3 regions of the Lysinibacillus canaveralius genome follow, and region 1 is predicted to be linked to each of the others. Evidence: riboswitches for the same ligand, from Rfam matches in the RefSeq annotation. Region 1 holds a riboswitch; each other region holds the start of a gene.

What was found. A riboswitch is a leader RNA that binds a small molecule or an ion and turns the genes downstream of it on or off. The one in region 1 is predicted to bind cobalamin.
Region 2: linked by a shared signal. The riboswitch ahead of AA0Y26_RS13215 (glutaredoxin family protein) and the one ahead of AA0Y26_RS10845 (class I SAM-dependent methyltransferase) in region 1 are both predicted to bind cobalamin.
Region 3: linked by a shared signal. The riboswitch ahead of AA0Y26_RS02105 (ABC transporter substrate-binding protein) and the one ahead of AA0Y26_RS10845 (class I SAM-dependent methyltransferase) in region 1 are both predicted to bind cobalamin.

The regions. Positions count from the first base shown of each region.
Region 1 covers NZ_CP154840.1:2,150,929-2,155,269, forward strand. The annotation lists gene AA0Y26_RS10835 (cob(I)yrinic acid a,c-diamide adenosyltransferase) at 1-330, shown strand, start outside; gene AA0Y26_RS10840 (cobyric acid synthase) at 330-1,808, shown strand; cobalamin riboswitch at 1,801-1,979, shown strand; gene AA0Y26_RS10845 (class I SAM-dependent methyltransferase) at 2,146-3,015, shown strand; gene AA0Y26_RS10850 (FecCD family ABC transporter permease) at 2,999-4,036, shown strand; gene AA0Y26_RS10855 (ABC transporter ATP-binding protein) at 4,040-4,341, shown strand, end outside.
Region 2 covers NZ_CP154840.1:2,586,462-2,590,802, forward strand. The annotation lists gene nrdE (class 1b ribonucleoside-diphosphate reductase subunit alpha) at 1-2,052, opposite strand, end outside; gene nrdI (class Ib ribonucleoside-diphosphate reductase assembly flavoprotein NrdI) at 2,052-2,417, opposite strand; gene AA0Y26_RS13215 (glutaredoxin family protein) at 2,414-2,638, opposite strand; cobalamin riboswitch at 2,915-3,096, opposite strand; gene AA0Y26_RS13220 (bifunctional metallophosphatase/5'-nucleotidase) at 3,261-4,341, shown strand, end outside.
Region 3 covers NZ_CP154840.1:397,865-402,205, reverse strand. The annotation lists gene AA0Y26_RS02110 (FecCD family ABC transporter permease) at 1-585, opposite strand, end outside; gene AA0Y26_RS02105 (ABC transporter substrate-binding protein) at 578-1,525, opposite strand; cobalamin riboswitch at 1,785-1,966, opposite strand; gene AA0Y26_RS02100 (acyl-CoA dehydrogenase family protein) at 2,028-3,176, opposite strand; gene argS (arginine--tRNA ligase) at 3,360-4,341, opposite strand, start outside.

The DNA.
Region 1 (4,341 bases):
ACGAAAACACCGGAAGAGCACCGTGTTGCTCTCAAAAAAGCATGGTTGAAAGCCAAGCAAGCTCTTCAGGATGAGTCTACGGATGTACTTGTTCTTGATGAACTGAATAATGCACTGGCGATCACAAAGTTTCCGATTGATGATGTACTCCCTCTTGCAGAAGTATTGGAAGCAATCCAGAACCGGCCTCATCACATGCATGTTGTCATTACAGGGCGTTCAGCAAATTCTGCAGTTATCGCACTCGCAGATCTTGTATCGACAATTGAGCCGACGAAGCATTACTACGCTGACCAAGACCGGACAGCTGTGAAAGGTCTTGAATTCTAATGAAGGCGATTATGATTCAAGGGACAGCATCCGATGTGGGAAAAAGCGTCATCTGTACCGCACTGTGCAGAATATTAGCGAACGACGGTTACCGTGTAGCACCCTTTAAATCACAGAACATGGCACTCAATTCCTATATAACGGAGGACGGGGGTGAAATTGGGCGTGCTCAAGGTGTGCAGGCAGAAGCAGCAAGAACTGCAGCAACAACCGATATGAACCCTGTGCTGCTTAAGCCTAAAGGGGATATGGTGTCAGAAGTCATCGTGCACGGGAAGCATTTTACAAATATCGATGCAGTGACCTACCGGGAGCAGCTGGTTGAAATGCTTATGCCAAAGGTAAGAGAGTCGCTAACTCGTTTATCCCATTCGTACGATATTCTTGTTCTTGAAGGAGCGGGAAGTCCAGCTGAAATTAATTTGAAGCAGCGGGATATCGCAAACATGCGTATGGCCCACGAGACAGATGCAGCTGTTATTTTGGTTGCTGATATTGAACGAGGCGGTGTTTTCGCTTCTCTCGTAGGGACGCTGATGCTGTTAGATGACGACGAGAGAGCACGCGTTAAAGGAATTATCATTAATAAATTCCGGGGCATGAAAGAATTGCTTGATAGCGGGGTTGAATGGCTTGAGGAATACACAAACATTCCAGTCCTGGGTGTCATCCCGCATATCGATGTTCAAATTGAAGCGGAGGACTCTATGGCATTATCGAGCCTGCGTCTAAAAAAACCGCAAACAGAAGAGTTTTCAATCGATGTAGCTGTGATCTGCTTCCCGCGTATTTCAAATTTTACGGACGTTGACCCGTTAATGGATGAACCGCATGTAGGTGTCCGTTTTGTAAAATCCGTAGCCGAACTGAAAAGACCGACCGTCATTATTTTACCCGGGACAAAAAATACGGTAGAAGACTATGAGTGGCTCGAGAAGACAGGATTGGCGAAAGCTGTTCATAAATCCGCCCAAAACGGCAGTTACATTTTCGGAATTTGCGGCGGCTATCAAATGCTTGGCGAGACATTGGTTGATGAACAAGCGGTTGAAGCTGCTGGCGGAGTAACGAAAACGCTGGGACTGCTGCCGCTGGAAACGGTATTCGTACCTGAAAAGCAAACAGTGCAAGTATCGGGACAACTTTCATCAGGTGAACAGGTTACAGGCTATGAAATCCATTTAGGCCGTACAAAGGCAACACGCTTAATCAAGCCATTTGTCCAGCTGCACGATGGACGTACGGATGGTGTGCGAAGTGATGATGACCGTGTTATCGGCACATATTTGCATGGCATTTTCCATAACAGGCAGTTTACGAGAAATTATTTTAATAACATTCGTTTAGAAATGGGTCTAACAGTAATTGAAGGTCAAGTGCAAGCAGAAGAAGAGCGCCGCGAGCAGGCATATGAAATGCTTGATCGGCACGTGCGCCAGCATCTAAACATGGAACTTATTTATTCATTTATTACATAACATGTCGTTTGGTGTAGTGAGAACTACTTAAAAGGGAAGTGTGATGAAAGTTCACCACGGTACCCGCCACTGTGAAACGGAGCAGCAAATCAGCACCACTGCAACTGCGGGAAGGGATTTGTTTAGCGATGATGTGAAGTCAGGAGACCTGCCAGATAGACACGAAGTGTACCCACGGGATTATGGGAAGCATTGTACTGCATATATTAGTGCTTGCTTTTCCTCATGTAGATTTTTCATTGTCTACATGATTTTTTATGCAAGTGTTTAGAGAACTAGGCAGTGAACAATCAACCGATGGTAATCATTGTTGTTCATATTTGTGTTTAGAAAAGGAGTGGCACATTTGAAGGGACCATTAGCCATTGATTTTGAAAAAATTTGGCAGGAGGGCATGCATGATTGGCATGGCAACATGCCGCAACGCATGGTAGATGATACGTTGGAAGAAGCGTTTTGGAACCAGTCGATGAAGAAAAAATCATATAAGCAGACAGAGGACTATGCTGTACCGATTTATCAGGCAATAAAGCAATATATTGAAGCTCCTGATACTGTCATTGAAATTGGTCCAGGATGGGGCAATTATACCTTTCCATTGGCAGAAGATGCTGCTGCCTTAACGTGCGTAGATGCATCTGAAAGTGTACTAACGTATTTAGCTCAATATTTTGATGAATCGTCAAATGTTCAATTTGTTCATGCAAAATGGGAAGAGGCAGAACTTGAACAGCATGATGTTGTGATTGGGGTCAATTGCTTTTATAGGATGTACCACATGCTCGAACCCCTTAAGAAGATGAATGAACTAGCGAAAAAAAGAGCGATCATTGGCATGACAACCGGTCCAATCCAACCGCATTATCAAGTGTTGGATGAACAGTTTGGCTATTCCGTTAAATATCCCAGAAGAGATTATATCGAAATTTTGAATATGCTGTACCAGCTCGGGATCCATGCAGATTGTCAAATGCTTTCTCTAGTGCGTACTTATACGTATGAAACAAAGGAGCAGCTGCTTACAGCACAAAGTAAAAAAATACTTGATGAAACGTTTGAGCTGAAACATATCGAGCAGGCACTCGAGCCATTTATTGTAAAGACACAAGATGGCTATTGTTACCGCCATCAATTTTACGCAGCGATTATTTCCTGGACACCGGTAAAGCGATCTATTGGAATGACCCAACATGAAAAAAAGATTTAACACAGTAATGATCGCTTTGTTCGTCCTGCTTATACTAGCGATGACAGCCGCTGTCATGGTTGGTTCTGTTGATATAACCCCGCTCATCATATGGCAAGTGGTACTTTCTCATTTTGCTATAGATATCGGTGTGCAGCCAACAAGTGCACAAGCAATTATTATCTGGGAGATTCGCGTTCCGCGTGTAATATTGGCCGTAGTCGTTGGTGCAGGTCTGGCAATTAGCGGTGCGGCGATCCAAGCCCTTGTCCGTAACTCCATTGCCGATCCATACATTTTAGGGGTGTCATCAGGTGCTTCAGTCGGTGCAACTTCTGTTATTTTGTTCGGGACGTTCAGTTTTTTAGGAATGTATGCGCTCTCAATCGCGGCGTTTGCTGGTGCCATGCTTGCGGTATCCATCGTGTTTTTATTGGCACGTGTAAACGGACGTACATCTGTTGTAAGGCTGCTGCTTGCAGGGATTGCCATCTCTCTTGTTTTCTCTGCTGCTGCGAATTTTATGCTGATGACCTCTAAAGAAGAAGGCGGTATTAAGGCAGTAATGCATTGGATGCTTGGTAGTTTGGCAGGAGCTAAATGGAGCAATATTGGCATTCCGATTGCTGTTTTTGCGACCGTATTTATTTTATTAAACATATTTTACAGACAATTAAATGCCCTTCTTATGGGAGAAGAAACTGCTGCAACTCTAGGACTGTCAATCGAAAAGTTCCGATTCGTTATTATTGTGCTTGTTTCATTATTAACTGGTGTCCTTGTTGCTGTGAGCGGATCGATTGGGTTTATCGGTCTTATTATTCCGCATATTGTTCGAATGATTGTCGGTTCAAATTATAAGTTTGTATTACCTATGAGTGCTCTTATTGGAGCTGTTTTTCTTGTTTGTGCAGATGCTTTTGCAAGGTCGGTTATTTCACCGGAAGAAATGCCGATTGGGATTATAACAGCATTATGCGGCTGTCCTTTCTTCATTTGGATGCTTCGCAAACAAAGTTATTCGTTTGGGGGTGGTGAATAGAGAATGTTTGATGTACAGCATGTTTCATACGAAATACAGGGCAAGCAAATTTTAAACGACATCATCTGTTCGGTTCAAAGGGGATCCTTCATCGGCTTGATTGGCCCAAATGGCAGTGGGAAATCGACTTTGCTAAAAATGATGTACCGCTATTTCAAACCAACGAGCGGTCTCGTCGTATTGGACGAGCAGGACATATGGAAAATTCCTGAAAAAGATTATGCAAAAGAAGTAGCGGTCGTCAGTCAGGAATCACCTGTAATTTTTGACTTTACCGTCAGGGAACTTGTGCTGATGGGCCGTAC
Region 2 (4,341 bases), 440 kb from region 1:
CTGCCGCACATAATAAACCGATTTAATGCCTTTCATCCAGGCATAGATATACACTTTCGCGAGCTGCTCAGTCGTCCATTGATCCGTTACATACAAGGTCATAGAAATTCCTTGGTCTACATGCTTTTGCGCAGCGGCGTAGACATCGATCAATTCATAAGGATTCACCTCATATGCTTCCGTATACAGATGCTTATTATCATTATTCATAAACGGCATCGGATAGATTGTTCGACTGTCTGCATAATCTCTGATTTCTACTCGCTCTGTACAAGGTGCCATAGAAGCGGTGCTGTTACGGATATAGGAAATACTGCCTGTCGGAGCAATCGCCAAACGGTATGCATGATAAAGACCATGCTCCATTACTTCCGCTTTCAATTCGTTCCACATCTGTGCAGTAATGAGCGGTACAGAACCTAGAGCGTTTGTTACTTTAGAAGAGTGAGAGGTTACTTTTTTATCAGTATACTGATTAAAATACTCGCCATTAGCATATTCACTATCAGCAAAACGGTGGAAAGTCTGCCCCTTCTCTTTGGCAATTTCCATCGAAGAGCGCAGCGAATAGTAATTCACAGCCTCCATAAAGGCATCTATAAAGGCAATGGAATCTTGTGAACCATAAGGAATACCTTCTTGTACAAGGTGTCCATGAAGATTCATAACACCAAGGCCAATTGAATGCATTAGCCGGTTCGCCTTTGCAACAGATGGTACATTTCGAATATAAGTCATTGTTGAAACATTCGTTAATAAGCGGATGGAAGTGTCTATTAGCTGCCCAAAGTCATTCACCTTGGTAGCCTTATGAATATCAAGCGAACCAAGATTGCAAGACACATCTAGTCCATATTCATTAGGCTGATCTTGATCCGTAATAACACTTGTCTCCTGCACTTGAAGGATTTCTGTACAAAGATTTGACATCTTCACCCGGCCAATTCTCTTTAAAGGATGCGCCTTGTTTACATTATCATCAAAAATTTCAAATGGATAACCGGATTCAAATTGCGCTTTTTTTATTTCTGTATAGAGCTTTCGGGCATTAAGTCGCTTAATCTTACGGATATTTGGATTATCGAGCAATTCATAATACATTTCACTCATCGACAGCTCGGACATACGTTTTCCATATTCTTTGAAAATATCATATGGGCTGAAGAGAACAACATCCTTATCACGCTTCATTAACTCAAAGAAAATACCCGGAATAATAATGCCTGTTGATAGAGTTGCCAGACGGATCTTATCATCAGCATTCGGTTTTTTAGAGGAGATGAAATTTTCAATATCCCCATGGAAAATATTCAAATAAGCGACACCTGAACCGTTTCGCTGTCCTAATTGATTTGAATATAAGAATGAGTTTTCGAGCAGCTTCGCTACCGGAATGACACCGCTTGCTTTGTTTAAAATTCCTTTGATAGGATCACCTAGCGGGCGAACATCTGTAAGGTTTACTCCTACACCTCCCCCAAGGCGTGACAGTTCCAGACAATAGCCGATATTCTCCGCAATGCTGTTCATTGTATCGTCCATTGTCAGCTTGAAGCAGCTAACGAGTTCGCCTCTTGCCTTCTTCCCGCTATTCAGGGCAGTCGGTGTAGCAGGCTGGTACGCTTCCATCATCGCTTCTACAGCCTGTTCCGCTAATGTTTCATCACCCTGCGCCAAATAAAGAGCAATAATAACAATACGGTCTTCATATTTTTCCAGTATTTCCTTGCCGTCTCTGCTCTTCATAGCATAGCCTTCATAAAATTTACTTGCGCTCATAAAGGAAGAGAAACGGAATTTGTAGCTATATGCTTTTTCATACAAACTCTTAATAAATTCAAAATTATATAATTCCAAGAATTCGCTCTCATAATAGCTTTCTTCTATTAAGTATTTTAGCTTGTCCTCCAAATTAATGAAGTGCCGCATTCTTACATTCACGTCTTCAAGGAAATAACTGCGTGTCGCTTCCTTGTCCTTTGCAGTGTCAATACTGCCTGTCGTAGCGTATTGATTCAATACTTCATTGTTCAACTTTAAATATGTTTTCATTACACAACCTCTTTTACTTGTTGATGATAAAACTGGATAATTTTTTCGTAATCCTGGGGGTAGCCTCTTAAATCCAGCTTGCAGACAAGTGGTATTCCATATTCTGCAGCCAATTTATCACCGGCCATCCCGAAAACATGATGACCGAAATTACTATTGCCACTAACGATTACGCCCCTGCAAAATGAATTGTTCTGCTCCATAAAACGGGCCACTTGAAATGGGATATCGCCTAATCCATCTGTATAGGTGAACAGTAAAAAAGGAGTTCTAAGCTGCATTCCATCATTTATCTCAATATTCGGTAAATTGAGTTTAGAAACCACAAAGGATACATTTCCCGTTCTGCTGGCATAGACAATCACTTGCTTATCTGTCCGATTCTTTCCAAAATAGCTGGGACACTTCCAATTAGTTCATCATTCACTTGTAAAATCGGTACTGAGGAAAATCCGGCCTCCGTTACTCTTTGCATAGCTTCTTGATTATGATCTAAATTGACTACTTCTGCCTCTATTCCTGCTTGTACAAGCTCCGATTTGACCCAAAGACACTTTGGGCAGACTGTTTTCGTGTATAACTTCATGAAACTCATCCTTTCTTATTCATTATGCCTCGAGTAATTGTTTTGGGAATGTGAGCTTAACATCACATCCTATCACCACTTGGAGGCTTTTACTTTTAATAGTGCACAGTAGAGGAGCAACGAAAAAGGTGCCTTTATCCGTATTTGCCCCGCTGCTTACATTAGTGGGTATCTTCGGTTGAAACAAGCCGAACATAAAAAAAGCTACCTCCTAAAGAGATAGCTAGAAATGGAAACGTAAAAAACCCGTCTCCATTTCTCAATCCCCGAAGAAATGTAAAGTCGCTTTATTCAGGCAGGTCTCCTGGCTTTGCTTCATTCTTTGATTCCCTTCCCATGCATTAAGCACAGTGGCTACGAATCATCGTCGGCATTCACAGTTGCGGGGACAGCGCCGGAATCTAACCGGACTTCCCTTTTAAACTACATATAGTAGTACCTGGATAAAACTAACACAATATATTGTTTTAAGTAACTGAAGTCAGTATAGCATAGTCCCTTCCGAAATGTAAAATGTAAATTTCACTTTCCCTTCTAACATTAGAAATTTCATGCAAAAAATACAGATTCCATTTTTAAATTCATGCATTATGGTACGATATTCAAAAACGCGGGTGACTTTATGTATCTTACTATTTGCGTTACAAGCGATCTTCACGGGCGGCTGGACCGTTTTCAAAAAATAGCGCAGCACATTGAACAAATAAAGCCTGACATTCTTATCGATAACGGCGATTTTCTGCAAGGAAGTTTAATAACTTATTACTACGACCATGTAAAGCCCGGGCCGCACCCAATGATTGCAATCGCTAATAATCTTGGCTATGATGCAGCCGTCTTTGGGAATCATGAATTCAATTATCCATTAAAAGAAGTAGAATTCATGAGGAAACAATGCGAGTTTCCCTGGATAGCAGCTAACATTGGAAACTTCGCAAAGCCGTATGTCATAAAAGAGATCAAAGGAAAGAGAGTGGCGATCATTGGCATCGTTACACATGTTACCCCTTTTTGGGACGAACATCAATATACAAGTGATCTTCAATTTTCAGAAGCCTTTACAGCTGCACGCGATTGGGTTCAATATGTTAAGAAAAAAGAATATGCAGATGTCGTTATTCTTAGTTACCATGGCGGCTTCACAAACCATCCTAAAACCGGTGCTCCATTTGCAGAGAATGATGGAGAAAACCAAGGAAATCAGCTGCTTGATATTCCGGAGGTCGACATCTTAATCACAGGTCACCAGCACCTGGAAATCTCTTGTATTGTAAATGGAATTCCTGTTATCCAGCCTGGTGCAAACGGCTCTTGTTTCGGCCATATAACATACGGACTTAATGACGAGAAGGCACTCGATGTACAACTACACCATGTTACAGCCATCCCCGAATGCTATCCCAGCGAAGTAAGCAGATGGCTTAAGGAGCGGATCGGTTATACGGAAGTAGACTTTCGTTATGAAGGAATGCTTGCTTCCCGGCTTGAGAATCATGCGTTCGTTGATTTTATGCACGATATCCAGCTAGCGGCTGCTGATGCCCAGTTATCCGTCGTCGAATTATCTTATCACGAATACGGAGGGTTCACTGGTGCTATTACCCATTTTGATGTTTTAAAAAACTTTTCACGTCCAAATACCTTGAAAGTATTAGAGCTCACAGGAGCGGATATTAAGGAAGCACTCGAACAATGCGCGGCTG
Region 3 (4,341 bases), 1.8 Mb from region 1:
AATCATCTTCACGTAAGGCCAGCCTCTCATTGAGACACTGCCTAACAGCCAGCCCATAATCGACCGCAATTCCTCCCCCGTCAAGGCAATCATTAATGAAATGCAGGAGCCTAAAAATGAGCTGAATATGATACCGGTCAAAATCATTGTTTCCATCTTCATCGTGCGATCCACTATTCTCGCAAATCCCATGACAACCATCATCGTAACAAACGCACCGATCATACTAAAAATGGGCAAGGTGAAGAAACCCAATACTGGAACGGAAACACCGAAAAACAGCGTAAATACTGCCCCGACAGAAGCACCAGAGGATATGCCTAATGTATAAGGATCCGCAAGGGGGTTTTTCAACAGCCCCTGAAAAGCAGCACCTGCAATTGCAAGCGAGGCACCAACCAGCGCAGCCAGCATAACGCGCGGCATCCGGATATTCCACAATATACTATAGGCCGTCGGATTCGATTCCGCATCCCAAAGTGTAGAAAGAGGCACGGAGACCGAGCCAATCGATACTCCGCACCATATACTAACAAGCAATATAACGGCTGAAATGATATAAGCCGCTACATATTTTTTAGTCATTAAATACCTCTGGGTAAACTGCTTTTGCTATTGATTCTACGCCTTCAGCAATACGCGGGCCTTGGCGGCTTGTTGTGTCCCCGTCTACCACCGTCATATTATTATTTTGGACAGCCTTCATAACAGAAAAGGCTGGGTTATTTTTAATAACTTCATCGTTCCCTTCGTATGTGAACAAAAGAGAATCCGGGTCAGCGGCAACGAATTCTTCCGGACTATACATTGGCCATCCATCCTGCTTTACAGCATTTTCCACATTAATAACCTTCAGCATCTCATTCATGAACGTATTTTGCCCGACTACATAAATATCCGGTGCAACGCCTACTACCATAAAGGCTGTCTTTGGCTCAACACCTTCTAGTTTCTTCTGGATTTCCGCAAGCTTTTCTTTAATAGAGGCAATGACGTCTTCTGCCTCGGCTTCCTTACCTGTTAAAGCCGCCACCTCTTCAATTGTTTCGTATGTTTCATTAAAGCTGGCAGCATCCTCTACTACAAATACCTTGATACCTGAGTCCTCCAGCTGGCCGATTGCTCCCTCAAGTGCATACATACTTGATTCATGGGCAAATACCACATCTGGCTGAAGCGAAATAATCGTTTCTATGTTGAATTCGGTACCGCCTACCCGTGTTCTTTCATTTACCTGCTCCGGGTAATTGTCGTTATCATTAACACCGACAATCTCTTCATCCAGGCCTAAGCCAAATAAGATCTCTGTATTAGAAGGTGTCAGTGAGACAATGCGCTCCGGCGCTTCCTCTAATGTTATTTCTTTCCCTAGGGCATCTTCTACTGTTACCGGGAATGTACCTGCCGTACTTTCCTCACTTTGTGCTGTCTCATTTTGTTCCTTCGGTTCTGCTTCATCTCCACAGGCTATCAGTACACTGAGTGCCAGGATGCTCGTTGCAGCAAGCTGCCAAAATTTCTTCATTTTCTTTTCCTCCTTCTACTGTAAAAGGGCTCTGTTCCTACTAGTCGAACCGGCCCTGACTGGATCGATTTTTCCCTTAGAAGATACATCTCAACCAACATAGCTCAGGATCTTGCCTTTTCTTATGTGAGCCCCTCTAAAACGTCTGCTTTTCTATCCGCAAAAAAGCCCCCCGACTAATTCGAGAGACTTGGAAAAAGGCTAAAAACTACATGTAACGGTACACTTGTAAAAAGCCAGCTTTCCTATCCTCGTAGGTAGTCTTGGGATTTGTAAAGGCAGGTCTCCTGGCTTATGCATCAGCACCAATCTCCCCCTTCCCGATTGCTCAGTGGGCTATACAGATAGGCTAGCATTTACAGTGGCGGGACCGCGTCAGATTTGCACCGACTTCCCTTTTATCCTTGCAGACAGCAAGGAACCTTTACTGCTTATCAAATTATTCAACATGTCTTATTATAGCTCAAAACTGCTATTTGAAAAGGGGAGTTTTCTGAAAACTTCACTTCAATGCGCTGTCTGCCAGCTTCTGGATTGTAATATCATCCATTGGCGGATTGTGTAGACCTGCCCGTACATCACGATAATATCTTTGCAGCGGACAGGACTGCTGCAGACTCTTTGCTCCTACAAGCCGCATTGCTTTATCCACAATTATAAGTGCTGCATTTGTAACGATCGATTTTGCTATGCTTAATTCGTTCGTCAACTGATTTCTGCGCTCTTTGTCATCGTAGGCCTCCGCCGCCCCATATAAGGCAAAACGAGCCTTTGCCAGCTCTAAATCCATTTCGCCTATTAGCGTCTGGACATTCGGCAGCTGGGCAATCGTTCCTTTAATGCTATTTGGGGAATGCGTTTTAGCAAATTGTACAGCGTAATCTCTAGCAGCCTGAGCAACCCCTAAATACGTTGCAGGAATTAATAGCAGCCATCCATTGTTCGTTAAATGTGCCCGGTCAGAGGCAAGTTCGACTAATGCCTCCTGCGGAAGATGAACATTTTCAAGAACTAAATCATGGCTTCCTGTCCCCCGCATCGACAAGACATCCCAGTTTTCTTCTATTGAAACGCCTGGTGTGTCTTTGTGAATAAGGAAATAGCCCGTTTGCTGCTGTTCTTCAATCCATACGGCTGTCAGAAAATAATCGAGCCCATACGAGCCGGTCGTATAGTTTTTGCGGCCGTTTACAACCCACTCTTTACCATCATATATCGCTTCAGACGCTGGCTTTCCGCCACGTGCCGGACTTCCCATGGCGAATTCGCTTACGGCACGGTTTATAATGGCGCCGCTGTTCACTTCCTTGGCAAAGGCATCCAGCTGGTCTTCACTCCAATAACGATGTTCATACAGCTCTCCAACCATCATAAGTGTCCATGCAACAATTAGCGCTGTACTTCCATCAAGGCTCCCTAACTTTTCATGCACAAGCAATGTATCATAGACGCGATACCCTTCCCCGCCCAAATCCTTTGGAAGAGTGAGCTTTGTATAGCCGATCTCGCGGAGCAGCTGCAGATTTTCATAAGGAAATTGCCCTTCATCTCCAATTTGCGGGGCATATTGTTCAAATTGCGGTCGTTGCTTTTCTAATATTCCGTCCCAGCGAGCGTGTAATTCTTTTTTGTAAAATAATGATTTTGTCATACCGATCTTTCCTTTCATCTACAATCAAGGACTTTCTTTTATTGTCTCGTGAAAAGAAAGATTCTACAAGAAAAAAGGCTGCTCCCTTTAAAGGGACAGCCTTTTAATGTGGAACTGCACAGAGCTTTACCGTTTGTTGGAACAAAACTATCGTGTGCTGTTATGTTTGAACAATAGTATTACTTACATTTTTTCTGGCGCACTTACACCAATTAACTTCAATGCATTCGCTAATGTTGTCTTCACAGAAGTAATTAATGCAAGACGAGCTTCCGTTAACTCTTTATTATCTACATTGATAACCTTTTCTGCATTGTAGAAGCTGTGGAACGTCGCGGCTAAATCTTGAATATAGTTGGCAATACGGTGCGGTGTACGGTGTTTTGCTGCATCTGCCACGATTTGTGGGAATGCGCCCACTTTTTTCAGTACATCTTCTTCCTTCTCTGCTGTCAATAATTCAAGGTTTTCTAAGGAAGCTTCAAAGCCTTGTTCACTTGCTGAACGCAGGATCGAATTAATACGAGCATGTGCATACTGTGCATAATACACAGGATTTTCGTTTGATTGTGATACCGCTAAATCAAGGTCAAAGTCCATGTGTGAATCGCCCGCTGTTTTCACGAAGAAGTAACGTACTGCATCAAGACCTACTTCCTCAACTAGCTCACGCATTGTCACAGCATTTCCTGTACGTTTTGACATTTTAAACTTCTCGCCGTTTTTGTACAGCTGTACCATCTGAATAACTTCTACTTCCAATGTATCACGATCATAGCCAAGCGCTTCAATTGCTGCCTTCATACGCGGGATGTAGCCGTGGTGATCTGCGCCCCAAATATTGATCAGTTTATCGAAACCACGACGTAATTTGTCTTCGTGATAAGCAATATCCGGTGTCAAATACGTAAATGAACCATCATTTTTAATTAATACGCGATCTTTATCATCACCAAATGTTGTCGAGCGGAACCATGTAGCACCTTCTTCTTCGAACACATGACCATTTTCACGTAATTTTTCCAATGCCACTTCAATTTTACCGTTTTTATATAAGGAAGTTTCTGAATACCATACATCGAATTCTACACGGAAGTTTTGTAAGTCTTTTTGAAGCTTCGCAAGCTCCAAACGTAAACCATGCTCACGGAAGAATGTAAAACGC